Linked DNA regions of Methanococcus maripaludis. Each later gene encodes a partner of the first gene's protein in a complex. Links are inferred from orthologs where the notes say so. Each region holds a gene or a part of one and is shown on either strand. Other genes may lie near its edges.

What was found.
Region 2: the proteins of HNP90_RS02565 (region 1) and psmA are in contact, whole or in part, in a cryo-EM structure (PDB 6HE5), measured with the Archaeoglobus fulgidus proteins. The link is inferred for Methanococcus maripaludis from one-to-one orthologs. Residues at the interface, in WP_010879468.1 of Archaeoglobus fulgidus: Asp391, Leu392, Lys393, Gly394, Met396, Phe397, Val398; in WP_010877997.1 of Archaeoglobus fulgidus: Ala30, Arg33, Gly34, Ala35, Asp51, Arg53, Val54, Lys66, Ser79, Gly80, Leu81, Val82, Met166.

Annotation. Positions count from the first base shown.
Region 1 is NZ_JACDUL010000001.1:452,097-457,112, forward strand. What follows is about bases 1,528-4,368. They hold HNP90_RS02565 (proteasome-activating nucleotidase), read left to right. Parts: upstream 1,528-2,256; coding sequence 2,257-3,480; downstream 3,481-4,368. Other genes in these bases: HNP90_RS02560 (multiprotein bridging factor aMBF1), read right to left, coding at 1,528-1,955; HNP90_RS02570 (NAD(P)-binding protein), read left to right, coding at 3,535-4,368. Also shown: HNP90_RS02550 (methanogenesis marker 8 protein), read left to right, coding at 1-674; HNP90_RS02555 (isopentenyl phosphate kinase), read left to right, coding at 698-1,471; more of HNP90_RS02560, read right to left, coding at 1,479-1,527; more of HNP90_RS02570, read left to right, coding at 4,369-4,725; HNP90_RS02575 (ATP-binding cassette domain-containing protein), read right to left, coding at 4,730-5,016. UniProt on the Methanocaldococcus jannaschii protein: ATPase which is responsible for recognizing, binding, unfolding and translocation of substrate proteins into the archaeal 20S proteasome core particle.
Region 2 is NZ_JACDUL010000003.1:202,042-206,964, forward strand. What follows is about bases 759-3,506. They hold psmA (archaeal proteasome endopeptidase complex subunit alpha), read left to right. Parts: upstream 759-1,616; coding sequence 1,617-2,396; downstream 2,397-3,506. Other genes in these bases: HNP90_RS06370 (acetate--CoA ligase family protein), read left to right, coding at 759-1,102; HNP90_RS06380 (ribosome assembly factor SBDS), read left to right, coding at 2,495-3,199; rpl37A (50S ribosomal protein L37Ae), read left to right, coding at 3,229-3,506. In the rest of the region: more of HNP90_RS06370, read left to right, coding at 1-758; more of rpl37A, read left to right, coding at 3,507-3,519; HNP90_RS06390 (DNA-directed RNA polymerase subunit P), read left to right, coding at 3,574-3,714; HNP90_RS06395 (rRNA maturation protein), read left to right, coding at 3,714-4,208; HNP90_RS06400 (KEOPS complex subunit Pcc1), read left to right, coding at 4,216-4,467; HNP90_RS06405 (prefoldin subunit beta), read left to right, coding at 4,526-4,867; HNP90_RS06410 (DHH family phosphoesterase), read left to right, coding at 4,907-4,923. UniProt on the Methanocaldococcus jannaschii protein: Component of the proteasome core, a large protease complex with broad specificity involved in protein degradation. The M.jannaschii proteasome is able to cleave oligopeptides after Glu, Asp, Tyr, Phe, Trp, slightly after Arg, but not after Ala.

The DNA of each region.
Region 1 (5,016 bases):
AAAGTTTTGGGCTATTTACAAAAGACAGAGTTGTTTTAGACGATTCCCCATTTGTTGGATTTGGAACTTCTGAAATTTTTATGAGCGCTTTAAATAAAGGATTTTTAGATGCTGTTGTTATTGTTTCAGACTGTGCTGGAACGGTTGTTACAGATAATCCAAAACTAGTTCAAGGACTTTGTGGAAGAATTTCTGGAATTATCAAAACTACCCCTGTAAAAGAAGTAATTGAAAAAATTGAAACTGCCAAAGGAATAGTTTTATCAAAAGACGATGCTTCGATTGATCAGATCAATGGCGTAAAACTTGCAATTAAAATGGGCTACAAAAAAATTGGAGTTTCTGTTTCCAATTTGAAAGATGCTTTAGAAATAAAAAAATTGGAAAAGAATGATGTAAAAATCATAACTTTTGGAGTTCATACAACGGGAATAAGGCTTTCAGATTATGACGATTATCTACAATATATCGATATAATCTCAGCTTGTGCATCTAAAAACTTGTTGAAATCAAAATCACTCAATATAAAAGCTCAGGCGGGAAGCGGAGTTCCAATATTTGCACTTTCACAGTCTGGAAAAGAACTTTTATTTGAACGGTTGAAAGAAATTGACAGGCCTATTTTGATAACTACAAACGAAACTCTACCTTACTTTACAGAACCTCCTCAATAATCTTTTTTATTTGGTGTATATCCATGTTCGCAATTTTAAAACTAGGAGGGAGCATCCTCTGCGATAAGAATACCCCGTACTCGATAAACTGGGAAAATTTAGAAAATATCGCGATTGAAATAAAAGAAGCAATTGAACACTACAAATCCAAAAATGAAGATTTTAAACTTATTATTGTTCATGGCGGGGGCTCTTTTGGCCACCCTGTTGCAAAAAAATATCTTAAAGACGGAAAATTTGTAGATATGGGCAAAGGATACTGGGAAATTCAAAAAGCAATGCGTAAATTCAACAACATTGTAATCGAAGAACTTCAAAATTTCGAAATTCCTGCAGTTTCAATTCAGGCTTCATCCTTTATCACTTTTGATACTAATTGTAGTTTGCACTTTGACACAAACGCAGTTGAAAAAATGCTCGATAAGGGATTGGTTCCAGTAATCCATGGCGATATCGTAATTGATGAAAAAACAGGCAATTTCAAGATTTTTTCTGGAGACCATGCGCTTCCATATCTTTCAAAAAAATTAAACCCGGATTTAAGTCTTCATGCATCTGATGTCGATGGTGTGTGGGATTCAAAATTTAAAATAATTGAAAATATCAATTCAAAAAATATCGAAGATGTTTTAAAATCGTTGAAACCATCAAATAAAGAAGATGTAACTGGCGGAATGCATCTAAAAGTAATGGAATGCTATAATTTAGGCATTGAAACGATAATATTTAATGGAAATAAAAAAAGAAATATATACAATGCCCTTTTAAAAAATGTAAAAGGAACACTGATAAACTAATTTTAAATTATTTTCTGTTTTTAACTTTAATAAAGTCCCCAAGTGTAAAATCACTTTCATCATTGTTTGCTTCGTAATTGTAGTCTCCTTCTTCGTAGAAAGAAATTCCAAGTGCTTTTTCGAGGATTTTTACGTATTTTTCCTCAGGTTCGATTTCGTTTCTTTCTATTTTGTGAATGAGAGATTCTTTAATTCCAACAGCTCTTGAAAGTTCTTCCAAGGTCATGTTTTTCTTTTCCCTTGCTTCCTTTACCAGAGAGCCGTAATCTTCGACCAGAGTTTTTAAATTATCAAACATATCTTTTCTAGGTCTTTTAACTGGTTTTTCTTTTATTTCAGTTTTGAATACTGCCTTTGGTTTTCTAGAATATCCTTTCGGCGACATGCCAAACTTTGCACAAGCCTCGCATACATTCATTTCTACGCCTTCTACTCTTGTTTTAATGATATCCTTAACCTCTTTTCCGCAGAGTTCGCATTGCATACCTACACCTTAATATATTAAATTTAGAGATATTTTTAACCAATTTATCCAGATTACATAGCATTTAAATGGTAAATGCTTCATTAGAGAATATATTTTCAATTATTTAATAGTATCTATTTTGGTATTTATATAGTATATCCATAAATTTATATAGCTCAAATAAATTATAAACATATACCCTTATTGGAAAGATGTAAAAATGTTTTCGATGGGTGTAAAAACTGTTTTGCGAGAAAAAAAATCAATGAGAAAGCGCTATATAGCATCATTTTTATCATAATTATTATGGAGGTAAATCATGAGTTACCCAGATGATTATTCCACAGATATAGAAAAAAATAAAATGGATTTAAAAGAATTTAAAGAGAAAACTCAGATTGCAGAGTTAGAAAGTAAAGTTTTGAGATTGGAATTAAAAAATAAAGATGTAACTAGAGAGAACGTACAAATTAAAAAAGAAAATGAAATATTAAAGCGAGAACTTGATAAATTAAGAATTCCGCCATTAATACTCGGCACAATACTCGACAAAGTAAACGAAAGAAAAGCAGTTGTTAAAAGTTCTACAGGCCCAAATTTCCTTGTAAACCTTTCACAATTTGTAGATCCTGAAGACATTGTTCCAGGAGCAAGAGTTTGTTTAAATCAACAGACACTTGCAATTGTAGAAGTACTTCCTAAAGAAAAAGACTACCGAGCTATGGCAATGGAAATTGAAGAAAAACCAGACATTTCCTTTGAAGATATCGGTGGTTTGAACAATCAGATTAGGGATATTAAAGAAGTAGTAGAACTTCCACTTAAAAACCCAGAACTATTTGAAAAAGTGGGTATCGTTCCACCAAAAGGAGTACTGCTCTACGGACCTCCGGGAACTGGAAAAACACTTCTTGCAAAAGCTGTTGCATACGAAACCAACGCATCATTTGTTAGAGTTGTTGGTTCAGAACTGGTCAAAAAATTCATCGGTGAAGGTGCAAAACTTGTAAGGGATGTTTTCAAACTTGCAAAAGAAAAATCACCTTGCATCATATTCATTGACGAAATCGATGCAGTTGCAAGCAAAAGAACTGAATCATTAACCGGTGGAGATAGAGAAGTTCAAAGAACTTTAATGCAGCTTCTTGCAGAAATGGATGGTTTTGATTCAAGAGGCGATGTAAAAATCATTGCTGCAACGAACAGACCGGACATTTTAGACCCTGCAATATTAAGACCCGGAAGATTTGATAGAATCATTGAAATTTCAATGCCTGATGAAGATGGAAGGCTTGAAATCTTGAAAATCCATACTGAAAAGATGAACCTCAAAAATGTTGATTTGAGAGAAGTTGCAAAACTTGCAGAAAACATGGTTGGTGCTGACTTAAAGGCAGTATGTACCGAAGCAGGTATGTTTGCGATAAGAGAAGAAAGAGAATTCATCAAAATGGACGACTTCAAAGAAGCTATCTCAAAAATTACAGGTAAAAAAGAAAAATGCAGTTACGATATGCCACAATTAACCGTAATGTACGGATAATTAACTACTATTTTTTTAAATTATTTTTATTTTAAACTTTTTTAAGTGATGTTTATGAAAATTGGAATTATTGGAGCAGGCCTTGGGGGCCTATTAAGCGGTGCAATTTTATCAAAGGAACACTCAGTTACAATTTACGAAAAACTTCCATTTGTTGGAGGTAGGTTTACAAATATTCCTTATAAAGGGTTTCAATTAACTACTGGAGCTCTTCACATGATACCCCATGGAAATGACGGGTATTTAGCACAGACTCTTCGAAGAGCAGGTAGTAACGTAAAAATAGTAAATTCCGTGCCAGATGGATACTTTCGAGTAAACGGAAAAAATCACGAATACAAGGACATTTTTGGACTTGTTAATACAAAGGAAAAATTAAAAGGGTTGAAACTTGCTGCAAGCCTAAAACTTGGAAAAATTGACAAAAATATGCCATTTGGTGAATTTTTAGAAGATATACCCCTCGCTCTTGCGGTTGGAAACTCGTTTAGCGGTTGGGCTTTGAGTTTAAATGCATATGACACCCCAATGTCAGAAGTTATGGAAATAAGTAGATTATATCATAAATTTGGAGGCCCCGGAATTCCAGTTGGTGGTTGTAAGGGCGTTATCGATAGCCTCGTTGAAATAATTAATAAAAACGGCGGAAAAATTTATACTGGTCATGCAGTAGAAAAAATCGAAATTGAAGGAAATGGTGCATTTATTGATTCAGAACCCTTTGACATAGTAATAAGCAATGCATCTCCAAAAGTAACGGAAAGCCTTTCAAATGTTAAATTTATTGAAAAAGAGCCAGTTCCGTCAAAAGGAATAAAAATAAATGTTGCAAGTAAATCGAGTCTTGTAGATGGTGCAAGTGTTATATTTACAACTGATTGCGAAAGAATTAACGGTTTAAACCAGCCTTCAAATGTCGACAGGAGTTTGACAAAAGAAGACTATAACTTAATAATGCTACATGCAACCCAGATCAAAAATAATACCAAAGAAGAAATAAACCTTGCTTTAAATGATATCGAATCATTATTTGGTGGAAAAGACTACGAAGTGATATCCATTCAAAGTTACGGTAATGGTTGGCCTGTAAATCATGCTTCAAATGGAACTGACCTAAATCCAATCGTTAGAGATAATCTATTACTTGTTGGAGATGGCGTAAAAGGGGTCGGGGGAATTGAAGTTGAAGGTGTTGCGATGAGTGTCATTGCAGTTTTAAACCATATTGAAAAATTAAAAAAATAATTTATTATCTTATTATTTTGACACCTGATGCTTTGAACATCACACATAAATTTTTATTTTCTTTAATTTCCAAAGCTTCGAGTGAATTTGGTGTTATGAGAACTTTTATATCAATGCCGCCAATATCCAAAGTTAACCAGACCAGATGTCCTCTTTTTTGGATTTCTGTAACTTTTCCATTGAATACATTTTTTGCGGAGCTGTCAAAACATTTTAAAGCAACGATTATACTTTCTGGCCTAATCGATATTTTTACATTCTCACCAACTTCTGCAATATCAGAAGAATATA
Region 2 (4,923 bases), on another replicon or contig:
TTTACCAGATACATCAGGTATTTCAAATCCACTGGATTTAATCGGGGATGCCGATGTTGAGAGATACAAACACGCATTTGAATTAGTTGAAAATGATCCAAACGTAGATGGTTTACTTGCAATATTAACGCCTCAAGGAATGACTGATGCACTCGGCGTTGCAAGAGAACTTGTGAAACTTAAAAACTACATGATATGTAAAAAAGATAAAATTCCAATTGTTGCGTCATTCGTTGGAGGAACTTCCGTGTTAGAAGCAAGAAGCTACTTACAAGAAAAAGGAATTCCATCATTTATCTGCCCAGAACTTGCAGTTAAAGCACTAGCTTGTTTATACAGGCAAAGCCACCTCATGGACAAATACGACAGTCCGGAATACTTAAATGAAATCAGAGCTGAAATCTCGGATGCTAAAACTAACAACCAAGAAAAAATTGATGAACTACTCGCAAATCCAAATGAAAGCAACTCAAAAGAATTTTTAAAATTGAATGGATTTGCAATACCTGAAAAATTCGTTGCAACGACTAAAGATGACGCTAAAAAATACGCTGAATCATTAGGAAAAGTAGTAATGAAAGTTGTTTCAGCAGACATTTTGCACAAATCAGATGCAGGTTGCGTAATAATCGATCCAAGCGATGCATCAGAAGCATTTGAAACCATTATGAAAAATGGGGAAAAATACTTGTTGGATAGAAAAATCGATGGAATAATCGATGGTGTTTTGATCGAACAGTTTGTCACCGGAAAAGAGATCATTATTGGTGCTAAAAGAGACCCAGTATTTGGACCTGTTGTTATGACTGGACTTGGTGGAATATTCGTAGAAGTTTTAAAAGATGTTTCTTTTGGAATTACCCCGATAACAAAAGAATACGCTGGAGAAATACTCGAATCCTTGAAGTCGTACAAAATCCTTGAAGGAGTTAGGGGCGAAAAAAGAAGCGATATCGAATTTTTAAAAGAATTGATCGTTAGAGTTGGCGTTTTAATGGAAACCTACGATGAAATAAGTGAAATTGATATCAACCCTGCATTTATAAAAGAAGAAGGCCAAGGCGGATTCGTTGGAGATGCATTGATTATAACAAAAAAATAGAAAAAATAGGATATGCTGTTTTTAATCCCTTCCAGGGTTCTTAAATTAACAGCAGCCACCTGCTCCTTTTACTGCCAGGTATTTTCCGCTGAAAACGGATTTTTTCACGATGATATATACTTCGTTTAATACCTGTCTAGCCATTTTGTCGATAAAGATTCTGAAATCTTCATCGTAAATTTTTTCATCCGTTTCGACGATTTTGCTTGCGATGTCGATCCCGAACTTAGGACCACCTCAACCAAAACCTTCGAAAAACACGATCAAGTCTTTTGAACCAGTTTCGTTTATTTTTTCGTTTATAAACTCCATTGCTTCTTCAGAAATTGTTACAGGGATCATTCTCTCACCTATCTGTACACGAATATATTAGATTTTCTAATATATTAACATATAGCGGAAGTGTGTTTCAGGTACGAAAAGATAGCTATATATAAAAATTCAGTGAAAAGTAGTTATTATAACCGTTAATTTTCAATTCATACTTATTAATTTAAATTTTGGAGGCAATTATATGCAACAAATGGTTCCGGCATCAGGATACGATAGGGCAATAACCATATTCAGCCCAGAAGGAAGACTTTACCAGGTTGAATATGCTAGAGAAGCAGTGAGACGAGGAACCACTGCAGTTGGCATTAAGTGTAAAGACGGAGTAGTTCTCGCAGTTGATAGGAGAATTACAAGCAAATTAATCGACGTTTCTTCAATTGAAAAAATATTCCAGATTGACGACCATATTGTAGCCGCTACATCAGGTTTAGTTGCTGATGCAAGAGTTTTGATCGATAGAGCAAGACTTGAAGCACAGATGAACAGGATTTCATACGGTGAAGCAATCACAGTTGAAGCACTTGCTAAAAAAATCTGTGACATCAAACAGGCATACACCCAACACGGTGGCGCAAGACCATTTGGTTTAGCACTTTTAATTACTGGAATCGACAGACACAGTGCAAGATTGTTTGAAACTGACCCAAGTGGTGCTTTAATAGAATACAAAGCAACAGCAATCGGTTCAGGAAGACCTATTGCAATGGAAGTTCTCGAATCAAAGTACGACGAAAATATGACTGTTAACGAAGGAATGGAATTGGCACTTTACGCATTAAGCAAAACTACTGAAGAATTAAAGCCTGAAAACATTGACATGGCAATTGTAAAAGATTCTGGAAAATTAGTTGAAAAAATAAGTGTTGATGAAATTGAAAAAATTGTAAAAGCCGTTTACAAAAAAGTTGAAGCTGAAGAAGCAGAAGCTGAAAAAAATAAAGGCGAAGAAGATATTGAATAACGTAAATTAAGATAAATTCGAAATAATACCTAAAAAAACCCCTCATTATTGTTTTATTTATTGCGGGGAAAGGTATATAAATAAAAGAAGGGATAGATATGGTGTCATTGGACGATGCTGTTATAGCAAGGCTTCAATCACATGGGGAAAAATTCGAAATACTCGTGGATCCATACTTGGCAGCTAAATTTAAAGAAGGACAGCCAATAGGCATCTCAGAAGTCTTGGCCGCTGAAGCGGTTTATAAAGATTCTGGAAAAGGAGAAAAAGTTCCAGAAGATTTACTTTTGAAGATTTTTGAAACCTTGAATCCTTTGGAAATCGCAGAACAGATTCTAAAAAAAGGAACTGTTCAGTTAACGGCTAACCAGCGAAAAGAAATACAGGAACAAAAGCGAAAGCAAATCGTGTCTTTAATTTCGAAAAACACGATAAATCCTCAAACTGACACTCCCCACCCGCCGAAAAGGATTGAAAACGCTATGGAAGAAGCTAGAATCAGTGTTGATATTTATAAAAGCGCTGAAGAACAAATTCCTAAAATTATTAAGGAATTGAGGAAACTTTTACCCATTAAGTTTGAAAAAAGAGATGTTGCAGTTAAAATTCCCGGAGAATTTGCTGCAAATGCATACCATACACTTCATGAATACGGCGCAACCAAGCAGGAAGAGTGGATGGGCGATGGCTCGCTTGTTCTTGTAATCGAAATTCCAAGTGGTATTGAAAGCGAATTTTACATGCATTTGAACAAACTTACAAAAGGAACTGTTCAAACTAAAGTACTTAAAAGATATGACTAATCATTTTACGGATAGAAACAGGTGAAATAATGGTAGAATTTAGCCACACTAAAAAAATTGGTTCAGCAGGAAGATTTGGATCAAGATACGGTAGAAAAATCAGAGTAAGATTAAGAGACGTTGAAATTAAACAGAAAAAAGAATACAAATGTCCTGTTTGTGCATTCCCTAAATTAAAAAGAGTAGGAACCTCAATCTGGGTATGTGACAAATGCGGTGCAAAAATTGCTGGTGGAGCATACACCCCAGAAACTGGTGCTGGTAAAGTTGTTACAAAAGCTATCAGAAGAGTTATCGAAAGTAAAAGTAGAGAAATCTAATTTAATTATTTTTAAACCATTTATTTTTCATTTTAAGCTTTTTTAGGTGATATTATGGCAGAGTACAGATGTTCCAACTGTGGAAAAATTGTAACTCTTGATGAAATAGGATTAAAAGCTAAATGTCCTCACTGCAGTAACAGAGTTTTGATAAAATTAAGGCCTAAAATAGTTAAAAAAGTTCAGGCAAGATAATGATAATTACTACTTCCAGAAAACCTTCTCAAAGAACCAGAAGCCTTGTAAACGATTTAGCAAGGGTTTTTAATTTTGAAATATTAAACCGGGGAAAAATCCCTCTTTCTGAGCTAATCGAAAATAAGGCCGATATGATAATTGTAGAAGAACTAAAAGGCAACCCTGGAAGACTCAAAATATTTAATTTTGAAAATAATAAAATTCTTTCAATGAACCTATCCTTAAAACTTCAAAGAGAAGTTTCAGGAAAAGTTTTTAAAAACTCTGGAAAGTTGAGTTCGAAGTTTGATAGAAATACTGAAAATTTAAAAGAACTGTTTTTCGAATATTTATTCAAAAAATTGAGTAATTATGAAGAAGAGAGTTCTGATGTAGTGCTTACTTTTAAAACGGTTGATGAGTCCACATTCTACATTGAAGTTCACAAAGACTCAGAAAATTTAGGTCCAAGTTTAAAGATAAAGACCGTAAAGATACTCGATATTGAATAGTGTTAATATGGCATTTCCTAAATTTACCCTAAAACTAACTTTTGAAACTCCAAAAAAAGCCAGAATTATTTACGAATCTGTTTTTCCAGAACATGTCGCATCACAAGTTCGATCAAAATGTGAAATGGATCTTTTTGAAAATTCAATTGTTATATCTTGTGTTTCTGACGAATTGAGTATCCTAAAAGCATCGATTTACTCGTATCTTCGTTGGATAAAAGTTGCAGAAAGTATATATAAACTAACAGAAGATGAATAATAATTGATATATAAAATGAGTTTAAAAAATAAATTAAAACTAAAAGAGGATTGAAATCATGGAATTACCAGCAAATGTTCAAAATCAGTTAATGCAATTCCAACAACTCCAGCAACAGTTACAGATGATAATGTACCAAAAACAGCAGTTTGAAACACAATTAAAAGAAATGGAAAAAGCTATCGAAGAAATGGAAAAATCCGGATCCGACGAAGTGTTCAAAATGGCTGGAGGAATCCTCATTAAAAGAAACAAGGCCGAAGTAAAGGAAGAATTAAGCGAAAGAGTAGAAACACTCCAGTTAAGAGTAACTACCTTTGAAAAACAAGAAGAAAAAATGCAGAAAAGATACACTGAATTACAAGAAAACCTCCAAAAAGCAATGGGTCAAGGCCAATAAATTAATCAACTTTTTTATAACTTTTTTTTAGGTCTGCTTATGAAAAAAAAAATTGA